4 regions of the Lysinibacillus sp. GJ-1 genome follow, and region 4 is predicted to be linked to each of the others. Evidence: riboswitches for the same ligand, from Rfam matches in the RefSeq annotation. Region 4 holds a riboswitch; each other region holds the start of a gene.
What was found. Region 4 has a riboswitch for S-adenosylmethionine ahead of metK (methionine adenosyltransferase). Riboswitches for the same ligand answer to the same signal wherever they lie in the genome.

Region 1 (3,389 bases), 130 kb from region 4:
TAGAGCCTGCTGATGCATCAGAGATTGAAAACCTTATGACAGCTGAGCAATACGAAAAATTGATTGCAGAATAAACAAGCCTGTAATAGAAAAACGTCGGCAAATTTACCGGCGTTTTTTATTATATAATGCTACAATTTTTCGGCGCAATCTTAGGAATTGCTAGTGCCATGAATTAATGGAAACGCTCAAAAGTTGAGATGCAATAGTATGAAATTCGGTTATTCAAATGTTATGCTGTAGTAGATAACTGTCTAAATGGGGGTGGCGTGATGTTCGAAGGCAAATGTTTAATCGTGGAAGGCCGTTCGGATAAGCTTCAAATTGAACCTATTCTTAGTGAAGATGTTACAATCCTTTGTACAAATGGTACAATTGGTGTGCATCAATTAGAAGAATTACTCGACCCATATGAGGGCTGTGAGCTCTATACATTTTTTGATGCGGATACATCAGGCGATAAACTACGTGCATTAATGGATAGACATTATCCAGAGGACGAGCATTTACGGACAATGCCAACATATAAAGAAGTAGAAACAACACCGAGGAAAGTGCTAGCGACGATTTTATTGCGTGCTCATTTTTCAATCCATAATGAATATATTTTGTAAGGTTGCGTGAAATCATGGAAGAATGGTCAAAAGAGCAGTGGGAAACGGCTGTACAGTCTGGAGACAAAACTGCCTTTTATTTATATACACCGATGTGCGGAACTTGTGCCGTTGCATCTAAAATGATGAATATCATTGAACAGTTACTGCCAGAGGTAAAAATAGGCAAGGCAAATATCAATTTTTTAGAACAAATAGCTTTTGATTTTCAAATTGAAAGTGTACCTTGTTTACTTGTTAGCGATGGAGGAGAGGTTATTGAAAAGATTTATGCCTTTCAATCCGTACCATTTTTATACGAATTGTTAAAAAAACCAATTGACTGAACTTTGCTAGCGTGGTAAAGTAACAAATATATTAAAAAACTATTAAATATATCGAACTCTTATAAAGAGCGGCGGAGGGACGTGCCCTATGAAGCCCGGCAACCATCACATTTGTGAAAAGGTGCCAAATCACCCAAAGATTTATCTTTGAAAGATGAGAGAACGGTTTAGCGTATAAAAGTACGTGACCCCTTCTACTTGTCTTGAGAGAAGGGGTTTTCTATATGAGAAAAGGAGTATTCGCTATGATACAGCTTCAAAATATTACGAAGAAATACAAAACCGCAAATGGCGAATTGACTGCTGTCAAAGATGTAAATCTTTCGATTAACAAAGGTGAAATTTTTGGCATTATCGGCTACAGTGGTGCTGGTAAAAGTACGATGATTCGTTTATTAAACGGTTTAGAAAAACCTACTACAGGTACAGTGAAGGTCAATAATCAAGAATTTTCATCTATTAAGGGGCAAAAGCTCCGTGATGCTAGACAAAAGGTAAGTATGATTTTCCAACATTTTAACTTACTTTGGTCCCGAACAGTGGCAGAAAACATTGCTTTTCCACTAGAAATAGCAGGCGTTTCTAAGCGTGAGCGAGAAGCACGCGTGAAAGAACTAATTGCACTCGTTGGCTTAGAAGGTCGCGATAAAGCGTATCCTTCACAGCTATCAGGTGGTCAAAAGCAACGGGTTGGTATAGCGCGAGCCCTTGCCAATAATCCAGAAGTTTTGTTATGTGACGAAGCTACATCTGCACTTGATCCAGAAACTACAGATGCAATTCTCGATTTACTAGTTGATATTAATGAACGATTAGGCTTAACCATTGTGTTAATTACGCATGAAATGCATGTTATTCGCAAAATTTGTCATCGTGTGGCGGTGATGGAAGCTGGAGAAATTGTAGAGCGCGGTGAAGTATTGCAAGTGTTCCAAGCACCTCAAGCGGCAATTACAAAAAAATTCGTCTCACAAATTACTGATACGAAGGAAACGCAGGAGACTGTTGCACAGCTTAGAGCGAATTATCCTACAGGGCAATTGGTCAAGCTCGTCTTTGTAGGAGAAAAAACAGAGCAGCCCGTAATATCGCATTTAGTGAAGCAGTTTGATGTAGAAATTAGTATTGTTCATGGTAACATCTCACAAACTAAAAACGGCGCATACGGCACACTTGTTGTGCAAATTGATGGCTCAGAGACAAATGTAGCAGCTGCATTAAATTATTTGAATACAGTTGAAGTACAAACGGAGGTGATTGCAGATGCTAACTAATCTCTTTCCGAATGTCGACTGGGAAAAAATGTGGTCTGCCACATATGAAACACTTTATATGACCACTATCTCAACGGTCATCACGTTCATACTTGGTTTAGCCATTGGTATTATCCTCTTTTTAACGAGCCCGAACCAACTATGGGCAAATAAAATCGTAAACTTTTTAACGGGGTCAATCGTCAATATATTCCGTTCGATACCATTTATCGTGTTAATTATTTTACTAATACCGTTTACAAAGTTTTTACTTGGAACAATCCGTGGAGCAGATGCAGCTTTACCAGCACTTATTATCGGTGCAGCACCATTCTATGCACGAATGGTATTAATTGCACTACGAGAAATTGATAAGGGCGTTATAGAAGCAGCGCGCTCAATGGGTGCTAAAACGTCCACGATTATATGGAAAGTACTAATTCCAGAATCATTACCAGCACTTATTTCTGGGATTACGGTAACGGCTGTTGCCCTTGTTGGCTATACAGCAATGGCTGGTATTATTGGTGCTGGCGGTCTAGGAAACTTAGCCTTTTTAGATGGCTTCCAACGTAATCGCCAAGATGTGACATTAATGGCAACTATTTTGATCTTAGTAGTCGTATTTATTATCCAATGGATTGGCGATATGATTACTTCGAAAACAGACAAACGTTAAAAAGGTTATACCGGTTATTTACCGCTAACATATTATTGTTTGAACAAAATAAAGGGAGTGTAGACAAATGAAGAAGTTATTAGCAGGATTATTTTTATCAGTACTTGTACTAGCTTTAGCAGCTTGTGGTGCTGGTAACAAAGATGAAGCAGGTTCAACAACTGGAGATAAGGCAGACGACAGTGCAAAAACTGAAGAAAAAGTAACATTAAAAATAGGTGCTTCTAACACACCTCACGCAGTTATTTTAGAAAAAGCAAAACCGATTTTAGCTAAAGAAGGCATTGACTTAGAAATCGAAACATACCAAGATTATGTATTACCAAACCAAGATTTAGATTCTGGAACAATTGATGCAAACTATTTCCAACATATCCCTTATTTAAATTTACAAATTAAAGATAATGGCTATGATTTTGTAAATGCTGGCGGTGTACACATCGAGCCAATCGGTATTTACTCTAAAAAATATAAATCTCTTGAAGACCTTCCTAAAGGTGCAACAATCTTATTATCT
Region 2 (3,389 bases), 1.5 Mb from region 4:
GATTGGTACTGTAATTTTACTGATTGGGACAATCGTTGCCGGTGGTGGCATCAATCAAATTATGACGTCCCTTGTTGCGGAAAATCCAAACCTAGTGTCACCATTTGGTGCTGAAGGGGAACTGACACCATTGTACGTCTCAACATTTTGGATTTTAATCGGCATTGGTGTGGTAGGGCTTCCTCAAATAGCAGTCCGCGCCATGAGCTATAAAGATTCCAAAAGCATGCATTTAGCGATTATTATTGGCACAATTGCTATTGGGACAATTATGTTCGGGATGCACTTGATTGGTGTATTAGCCCGTCCAGTAATTCCTGGCATTGAAATTGGTGATAAGGTAATGCCGTTGCTTACGTTAAAAGTGTTGCCGCCGTTTTTAGCGGGCATTGTGTTAGCAGCACCAATGGCAGCGACGATGTCTACCGTGAATGCGTTGCTGATGCTAGTTAGTTCAACAGTGGTAAAGGATATTTATTTGAACTATATCAAGCCCACTGCCAATGATCGAGAAATCAAGCGTGCTAGCTTCGTGGTAACAACGGTGATTGGTTTAGCAGTCGTTGTATTTGCGTTAAATCCGCCAGATTTACTTGTTTGGCTCAATTTATTTGCATTTGGTGGCTTAGAGGCTGTCTTTATTTGGTCAGTTGTGCTAGGGTTGTATTGGAAAAAAGCCAATAAATACGGGGCGATTGCGTCCATGATTACGGGCATGACGTTATATATTATGATTGATCGCTTTTATCCGACGATTTTTGGTATGCATACGGTGACCATCCCGATAGTAGCTTCATTGATTATCTTTGTTATCGTCAGTTGGCTAACAGCTCATAAATTTAAAGATGAAAAACTATTTATCTAATGATGAAAACCTCGAGTGACAACGCTTGGGGTTTTTCTTTTTGCCACTATAGAATAGAAAAACCGTTAGCATCATGTATGCTAACGGCTTGAATCTTAATAAAATACTTTATCTAGATTATATTTTGCACGGAATGTGTTAATCGCATATGTTTCGTAAATTTCACGTTCCATTGGATCATCAATTTCATACACTTCGATTTTGAAAATTTCATCACGGTATTTTTTCATTGGTGATACATTATCTTCAAAATGCTTTTTAATACGTTGGCGAATTTTACGTGCTTTCCCTACAAATAATAGCTCATTTTTTTCATTATAAAATAAGAAAATGCCACCTTTTTCGCGAGTGATTTTATGGAAATCAATAAAACCGTGGAAAGGCGTAATTTCTACATCCCCTGGTTTTAATACTTGCTCACGTTGACGAATTACTAAGTCTGGTTTTGGGAGTTCAATTTTAATCAAAATATTCACGTTCCTCTCTGTTACTAAAGGTATATGTTAACATAATACCTCTATGATTGCCATTACGATTTATTGGTTCCATTAATTTTCGTGTATGCCTATTAGAATTGGGACTGGCTGTCAAAAATATAACTTGATAGTAGTGTTTAACAATTCATAAGCTTCCATTCGTTTAAATACAAAATATTCTATGTATTATTGAAATTCTTAATTGTTCATGATACAATTCTTTTTAATTGAATAATCTTATCAAGAGAAGCTGAGGGATTTGGCCCTATGACGCTTCAGCAACCTCTAACATTGTTAGAAAGGTGCTAATTCCACCAAAGGATTTTTCCTTTGAGAGATAAGAGTGAACGTGATAATTATCCTTCTCATTCTTGCTCTTATGGAATGAGGGGGATTTTTTAATTTACATAGAGAGAAAAAAATGAAAGAAAAGGGGACAACAATATGCCAATTAATATTCCGAAAAACTTACCAGCTGGAGAACATTTACGTGAGGAAAAAATATTCGTCATGGAAGAAGATCGTGCCAAAACACAACAAATTCGTCCGTTAAATATTTTAATATTTAATTTAATGCCGGAAAAAGAGAAAACAGAATTACAATTACTTCGATTGCTTGGAAATACGCCATTACAAGTCAATATAACATTTTTAAATACGGCAACACACGAGTCTAAAAATGTTAGTAAATCGCATTTACAACTCTTTTATTCAACATTTAATGAGATACGCCATCGTCGCTTTGACGGGATGATTATTACGGGTGCACCAGTGGAAAAAATGGCATTTGAAGAAGTGAATTATTGGGAAGAAATCTCAGAGATAATGGATTGGTCTGCTAAGAATGTCACATCTGTCTTGCATATCTGTTGGGGTGCACAGGCTGCCTTATATCATCACTATGGCATCGGAAAATTTGAATTACCAGAAAAGTGTTCGGGTGTATATTCACATGTGATTACGGATTTAACGGTCGATTTAGTAAGAGGATTTAGTGATTTATTTACAGCACCACATTCTCGGTATACTTCTGTTTCAATCGAAGAAGTACGCAATCATCCGGAATTACGTTTACTATCGTATTCAGAAGATGCAGGCGTTTTTATTGTCCAATCAAAAGATAATAAAAATATTATGATTACTGGGCACTTAGAATACGATGCGACAACACTAGCCGATGAATATAGTCGCGATGTGGCAAAAGGAATCGACATTGCAGTGCCTGTTAACTATTTCCCGAATGATGATCCAGCTAAAGAACCTATTAATACATGGCGAGCACATACCCATTTATTATTCTCCAATTGGCTAAACTACTATGTTTATCAAGAAACGCCGTATGAATGGGATTTTGTTGATGAAATTGAATACCATATCTAATTTGTCGCTTTCCATTTGCTTTTGTGAAGATTTAAAAAATCCAATTTCTCAATCGAAATACTGAGAAATTGGATTTTTTATGTTGTTTCACTTGAGTTCAATGTACTTTGGTCAGTTTGTTGATTTGAACAATCACCGGCTGTTTTGCTTTTTATCTTTCGCATTTTTGCAATGACAAGTAATAAGAGGGCTAACAAGACAGTGAATAAGCCTGAATACAGAGGCCAAATTTTTTGATTATAATTATTAGAATGCACAATATTCGGATGAACAATTTGAGACAACGCAATCATGCACATTCCTAATGGCAAAATCAATGGTCGTGGATCTTTAATATTTAGGATTTGTGCTATACCTATTACAGAAGCATAAAAATAGAGAAAAGTTCGAATATAGATGGAGATAATCCACATGACAGCCATAACAATTTCAACACGTTGAAAGAAATTGCCTATAGAAATCCGTTGAGCCAGTGCATAGCTAGGAAATGACTCAATGGAAGTATTCGTTGGACCAATTACGAGTGTTGAGAGGGCGATAATGATAATTAATACAATTCCTCCGCAGAGCGTGCCGAAATAAAATCCTTTTTGTGCTGCTTTCGGTATATTGACAGCAGAAGGGAAAATCATAAGTAACATAACGAGCGGGAATGAAAAAATACTCAT
Region 3 (3,389 bases), 560 kb from region 4:
CTTGTACAAAATCAAATTGCACCAGTATTAGCTGGGGTATATTCGGGTGACCTCCATCAACTGTCGATAGCATCTACCTTACCGTACATAATCGACTATAAAAATGAGTACGGTAGTATTATTAAAGGTTTTGAGGCAAATCGCGAACAATTTGTAAAAGCTTCCAACAAAAAGTTTATTTCGTTTAAACAGGGCTTATCATCACTTATCCATCGTCTTGAAGAAACGTTAACAAATGTAGAAATTATTAAAGGCGTAGCGACAACCAATGTAAAAAAACATGAAGAACATTATACAATTACATTAGCAGATGGAAGCATGTTTGAGGCTGAGCACGTAGTATTAGCACTGCCAAATGAAGCCGTACAAAGCTTATTACAGGACCCATCATTGGATCGCTATTTTAAAGAATTTACTACAGCCTCTGCCATCACCATTTACCTAGGCTTTGATGTACCAGACGCAGTGCTACCGGCAGATGGGACAGGCTTTATTGTGTCACATAACTCGAATGTACAATGCAATGCCGCAACATGGACAAGCCGAAAATGGAAACATACATCTGCTAATAGCAAATTGCTCGTGCGCCTCTTTTATAAGAGCATTAACCCTGCGTATGAAACATTACGTATGATGACAGATGAAGAATTGACAGCTGTAGCATTAGAAGATGTAAAGAAAAGTTTAGGCATTGATGAAAAACCAATGGTTGTAAATGTAGCCAAGTGGATCGATCAAATGCCAAAATACGATTTGGCACATCATGAGGCGTTGAAAGGCTTAACAGTGGAGCTTGCAGAACGGTATCCCAACTTATCGATAGCAGGTTGCTCATATTTCGGCGTAGGTATTGGTGCTTGTATTCAAAATGGTAAAAAAATAGGCGAAGCGCTTGCGGAAAAACTAGTATCACGGTGAAGTTAAAGCTAAAATAATATTTTTTTCGTGAGAAATCTTCTTTGTTAAGTGAAATAGTCTTGACTCTATCGCCTGTAAACGATATGATTCTTTTAATTATTTGAAAAATTCATACTATATTCTTATCAAGAGAAGCCGAGGGACTGGCCCTATGAAGCTTCAGCAACCAACTTATGTCAGGTGCTAAATCCAGAAGACCTTATTGGTCGAAGATGAGAAGGAACAACAATTGCGATTCGTTAAAGCCTTCTTTTTGTAAAAGAAGGCTTTTTATATTTTGGATACAAGGAAAGAGAGGGCTACGATTTATGGGATTGCTAGAAAAGTTAAAAACACATGTGCTTACTGCGGATGGAGCCATTGGTACAGTATTATATGGCTACGGCTTAGAGTACTGTCATGAGGAAATGAATGTACAAAGACCGGAGTTAATTGAAAAAATTCATAGAGAATATATAGCCGCTGGTGCAGATGTCATTCAGACCAATACTTACGGTGCAAATGCGATTAAATTAGCACGTTACGGCTTAGAATCACGAGTGCAACAATTTAATGAAGCGGCAATCACGATTGCAAAACGAGCGGCAGCTGATGGCGGGCAATTTGTTTTAGGGACAATTGGGGGCATCCGTGGCATCCGTAAAAGTGATGCTACATTAGAGGAAATATTATTGACTGTTGAAGAACAAGCAAATGTGTTACTTGCAGGCAATCCTGATGGTCTTTTACTTGAAACGTATTATGATTTTGAAGAGTTAAGTGCAACGTTAAATATGTTACGCGGCAAAACAGAGCTACCAATTATTGCACAAGTATCCATGCATGAGCCGGGTGTGTTGCAAAATGGAATGACGTTAAATCAAGCATTACATGAGTTACAAGCTCTTGGTGCAGATGTAGTAGGCGTCAATTGTCGTTTAGGTCCCCATCATACAATTCAAGCATTTGAAGGTGTGGAGCTTCCTGATAAAGCATTTATGTCAGCATATCCAAATGCGTCACTACTAGATTTAGAGGATGGGCGTGTCGTTTATGAGTCAGAAGCTGATTATTTTGGCCGAGCGGCAGTTGCATTGCGTGACCAAGGTGTTCGTTTAATCGGTGGATGTTGTGGTACGACACCTAAGCATATAGCAGCTGCGAAGAAATATTTAGAAGAGTTAACGCCGGTTGAAGCAAAGTATACGAAACCTGAAAAAGTAGAGATTGTGCGGGAAGCGGAACCTGCGACATATGAACCGCTACATGAAAAGGTGAAGCGCGAACGTTCGGTTATCGTAGAGTTAGACACTCCGAGACATCTAGAAATTGACGGTTTTATTCAAGGGGCAAAAAAATTATATGAAGCAGGTGCAGATGTCGTGATGATGGCTGATAATTCGCTTGCGTCTCCCCGCATTAGTAATGTCGCTATGGGTGCGTTATTAAAGGAGACACATGGTGTACGACCGTTGACGCATATTACGTGCCGTGACCGTAACTTAATTGGTCTACAGTCCCATTTAATGGGCTTAAATGCACTTGGCATTCATGATATTTTAGCGGTTACTGGAGATCCAACAAAGGTAGGAGACTTCCCAGGTGCCACAAGTGTTTATGATGTTTCATCCATGGAGCTTATTCAATTAATTAAACAGTTGAATGAGGGGATATCATTTTCCGGTAAGCCACTTCGTAAGAAAGCAAATTTTTCTGTTGCGGCAGCATTTAACCCCAATGTTCGTGTATTAGATCGTGCAGTAACACGCTTAGAGAAAAAGATTGAACATGGTGCGGATTATTTTATTTCTCAACCTGTTTATACAAAAGAAAAAATTGTGGAAATTTATGAAGCAACAAAGCATTTAGACGCCCCAATTTATATTGGGATTATGCCAGTAACGAGCTATAAGAGCGCCGAGTTTTTACATCATGAAGTACCAGGGATTAAATTATCAGACGATGCACTATCACGTATGAAGGCGTGTGGTGAAGATAAAGAACGTTCAACATTAGAAGGGATTGCAATTGCCAAAGAGTTAGTAGAAGTAGCGGCAGAATATTTTAATGGTATTTATTTAATTACACCGTTTTTACGCTATGATATGACGCTTGAATTAATGAAATTTATCGGACAATTGGATGAACAGAAAAAAGGAGTAAGTATAGATGGCTAAGCACTTGATTGAAGAGCAACTAGAGAAACGAATTTTAATTCTGGATGGCGCAATGGGTACAATGCTTCAAAATGAAAACTTATCAGCAGAAGATTTTGGTGGTGAGGAGCTTGATGGATGTAACGAGAATCTTGTATTAACTAGACCCGATGTGCTTGAAAAGGTTCATCGAAAATATTTAGAAGCTGGTGCGGATATCATTTGCACAAATACGTTTGGCGGTACACCTCTCGTATTAAATGAATATAATCTTGGGGCTAAGGCGGAAGAGATTAATAAACGTGCTGTGGAAATTGCACGCAAAGTAGTGGATGA
Region 4 (3,389 bases):
TTACATAGCTGTACAATTCGAAAAAATGCCTTAATTGGTATGGGATCAATTGTGTTAGATGGGGCAGAGATAGGAGAAGGTGCATTTATCGGTGCGGGTAGTCTTGTCCCTCCAGGTAAAGTCATACCTCCCAATTGTTTAGCATTAGGACGTCCAGCGAAAGTTGTACGTGAATTAAATGCTGAAGATAAGGAAGATATGGAACGTATCGTTAGAGAATACGCGGAAAAAGGACAATATTACAAATCTCTTCAAAAATAATGGATGCTTACAAAACGGGCGAATTGCCCCTATAAGTTGTAGATGTTTGCATACGTAACAACTCTTTATAAAAAAAATTCGCAATTTCCTTCCACTAACCGCCTACAGTACATCTTGTATGTAGACGTACGGGAAGAAAGCGAATTTTTTCAATTACTTACGTAAAGTCCGCTTAAATCTTTCACTCGATTAAAGAGCACTAGTTGCCTTCACCATTTAAATAGAAGGTGCATTACTCCCCGACTTAGCAGCAAGTAAGAAGAAATGCGAAAGGCAAGATAAAAAGGGGCCACTAGCTAGCCCCTTTCAAAAAAACATTTACGTTTGTTCATTACCAAATCGAATGTTCTTGACAAAACAGATTATAAACTAGCTTTTTCTCTTAGTGCATCTGCCTTGTCCGTATTTTCCCAAGGTACATTTAAATCTGTACGGCCAAAGTGACCGTATGCAGCCGTTTGTTTATAAATTGGACGACGTAAATCAAGCATTTTAATGATGCCTGCTGGACGTAGATCGAAAAGTTCGCGAACCCATTTTACGATTTCACTTTCACTTACTCGTCCTGTACCAAACGTATCAACGGCAATCGATACTGGCTGTGCTACACCGATAGCATAAGCAAGCTGTACTTCTGCACGTTCTGCTAAACCAGCTGCAACAATATTTTTCGCTACATAACGTGCTGCATAGGCTGCTGAACGGTCCACTTTCGTAGCATCCTTACCAGAGAATGCACCACCACCATGACGTGCATAACCACCGTATGTATCAACGATGATTTTACGACCAGTAAGTCCAGCATCTCCTTTTGGACCACCGATAACAAAACGACCAGTTGGGTTGATGAAGTATTTCGTCTGTGCATCTAATAACTCACTAGGAACTACTGGAGCAATTACTAATGCTTTTAAATCTGCTTGAATTTGTTCAAGTGTTGCTTCTTCATCATGCTGAGTTGAAATAACAATCGTATCAACACGAACAGGGACATTGTTTTCATCATACTCAATTGTTACTTGCGTTTTACCATCTGGACGTAAATATGCTAATTCACCTGATTTACGTACTTCTGTTAAACGACGAGCCAATTTATGCGCTAAACTAATTGGTAGAGGCATTAATTCAGGTGTTTCATTACATGCATAACCGAACATTAATCCTTGGTCACCTGCACCAATTGCTTCAATATCCGCATCTGTCATTGAACCTTCACGCGCTTCTAATGCTTGGTCTACACCTTGGGCAATATCAGGTGATTGCTCTCCGATTGCGACTAGTACAGCTAAGTTTTCAGCATCAAAGCCATACTTGCCTCGTGTATAGCCGATTTCTGCTACTGTATCACGCACAATGCCTTTAATATCTACATAAGTAGAAGTAGTAATTTCTCCTGCTACTAATACTAAGCCTGTTGTGACCGTTGTTTCACACGCTACACGGGCATTAGGATCTTCTGTTAAAATAGCATCTAAAATAGCATCCGAGATTTGATCACAAATTTTATCGGGATGTCCTTCTGTTACACTCTCTGATGTAAACAATCGACGGTTTGTCATTTGGTTTTCCTCCTATTACTCTTACAAATAGTATTTGCGAAATTAATACGGTACTCATTACCCATGTCAAGTCCGCTCCTAAAGGATTGAACTCTCAAGCCGTTGTTGCTTTTAACATGAGGATTTCGAAAGATCCGTCATTATAATAAGGAAAGAATTGCACATACTTACCTTTACATTCATTTTAAAAATAAAAAAAATCCTTTTCTCACGTGTACTTAACATGAGGAAAGGAATAATGACTTCGTAACCTTTCACTCTTATCGTTCAAGGGGTATCCCCTTGCATCAGGTTGGCACCAACGCATGTCGTGAAATAGTTCATGCAGGTTGCCGGGTTTCACAGGGCCTGACCCTCCACCAGCTCGGGATAAGAGTATCCGTTCAATTCCTCATCTTACGTAAAAGGTAGAACAATGTCAATTATTTTATGTCGTTTTGTTGAAAAGTATTTAAAACTCGAAAATAATTTTTGAATTAGTATAGATTATTAAAGCAATTGTGTTATACTATTTTTGAAATTAAGAAAAACTCCCTCAAACTCAAGGGAATACTATAAAAAAGGATGGTATTTAATCGATGAATTCAGTAGAAATTGCAAACGAACTGAAGGAATTATTAAACGGCGGGAACATTAACGTTCAACTTTCAGTACCACAATTAGCTGAAAAAGCTACATCTCGTGGTGAGGCAATGTTAACAGTAGATGGCGCAGTTCGTGCAGAAACTGGCAAATACACTGGTCGTTCACCTAAAGATAAATATACGGTAGAAGAAGAAAGCACAAAAGATAAAATTGACTGGGGTAAAGTAAACCAACCAATTTCTTCTGAAGTGTTCGATAACTTATATGTAAAAGTAGTTAAATACTTAAAAGAACGTGACGAATTATTTGTATTTAAAGGTTTTGCTGGTGCTGACAAAGATTCACAATTAAGTATTCAAGTAATCAATGAATATGCTTGGCACAATCTTTTCGCCCATCAATTATTTATCCGTCCAACTGAAGAAGAATTAGCTTCTCACGTTGCTGATTTCACAATTATTTCAGCTCCTAACTTTAAAGCAGATCCAGCTGTTGATGGTACAGCTTCTGAAACATTCATCATTGTATCACTTGAAAAGAAAATCATCCTAATCGGTGGTACTGAATATGCTGGTGAAATTAAAAAATCGATTTTCGGTATTATGAACTACCTATTACCACAACAAGGCATCTTATCAATGCACTGTTCAGCAAACGTTGGGGAAGCTGGTGACGTAGCATTATTCTTCGGTTTATCTGGTACTGGTAAAACGACTTTATCTGCTGATCCTGACCGCAAATTAATCGGTGACGATGAGCATGGTTGGTCTGACAACGGCGTATTTAACATTGAAGGTGGTTGCTACGCAAAAACAATTAACCTTTCTGCTGAAAAAGAACCTGAAATCTACAACGCAATCCGCTTCGGTTCTGTACTAGAGAACGTAGCTGTAGACCCTGAAACTCGTGTTTGCGACTACGATGATGGTTCATTAACAGAAAATACACGTGTTGCTTATCCAATCCAATATATCGAAAATATCG

Region 1: it holds a riboswitch for S-adenosylmethionine, as region 4 does, so the genes downstream of both, LO754_RS18730 (methionine ABC transporter ATP-binding protein) here and metK (methionine adenosyltransferase) in region 4, are expected to answer to the same signal.
Region 2: it holds a riboswitch for S-adenosylmethionine, as region 4 does, so the genes downstream of both, metA (homoserine O-acetyltransferase MetA) here and metK (methionine adenosyltransferase) in region 4, are expected to answer to the same signal.
Region 3: it holds a riboswitch for S-adenosylmethionine, as region 4 does, so the genes downstream of both, LO754_RS20890 (bifunctional homocysteine S-methyltransferase/methylenetetrahydrofolate reductase) here and metK (methionine adenosyltransferase) in region 4, are expected to answer to the same signal.

Annotation. Positions count from the first base shown of each region.
Region 1 is NZ_CP088912.1:3,770,681-3,774,069, reverse strand. Features, by position in the region: gene gcvH (glycine cleavage system protein GcvH) at 1-74, shown strand, start outside; gene LO754_RS18740 (hypothetical protein) at 273-614, shown strand; gene LO754_RS18735 (thioredoxin family protein) at 629-940, shown strand; SAM riboswitch class I at 997-1,101, shown strand; gene LO754_RS18730 (methionine ABC transporter ATP-binding protein) at 1,186-2,214, shown strand; gene LO754_RS18725 (methionine ABC transporter permease) at 2,204-2,872, shown strand; gene LO754_RS18720 (MetQ/NlpA family ABC transporter substrate-binding protein) at 2,940-3,389, shown strand, end outside.
Region 2 is NZ_CP088912.1:2,173,192-2,176,580, forward strand. Features, by position in the region: gene panF (sodium/pantothenate symporter) at 1-865, shown strand, start outside; gene LO754_RS10355 (nucleotide excision repair endonuclease) at 961-1,332, opposite strand; SAM riboswitch class I at 1,576-1,685, shown strand; gene metA (homoserine O-acetyltransferase MetA) at 1,786-2,721, shown strand; gene LO754_RS10365 (GerAB/ArcD/ProY family transporter) at 2,799-3,389, opposite strand, start outside.
Region 3 is NZ_CP088912.1:4,197,496-4,200,884, reverse strand. Features, by position in the region: gene hemG (protoporphyrinogen oxidase) at 1-918, shown strand, start outside; SAM riboswitch class I at 1,038-1,137, shown strand; gene LO754_RS20890 (bifunctional homocysteine S-methyltransferase/methylenetetrahydrofolate reductase) at 1,227-3,074, shown strand; gene metH (methionine synthase) at 3,067-3,389, shown strand, end outside.
Region 4 is NZ_CP088912.1:3,641,358-3,644,746, forward strand. Features, by position in the region: gene LO754_RS17935 (gamma carbonic anhydrase) at 1-261, shown strand, start outside; gene metK (methionine adenosyltransferase) at 624-1,820, opposite strand; SAM riboswitch class I at 2,078-2,196, opposite strand; gene pckA (phosphoenolpyruvate carboxykinase (ATP)) at 2,399-3,389, shown strand, end outside.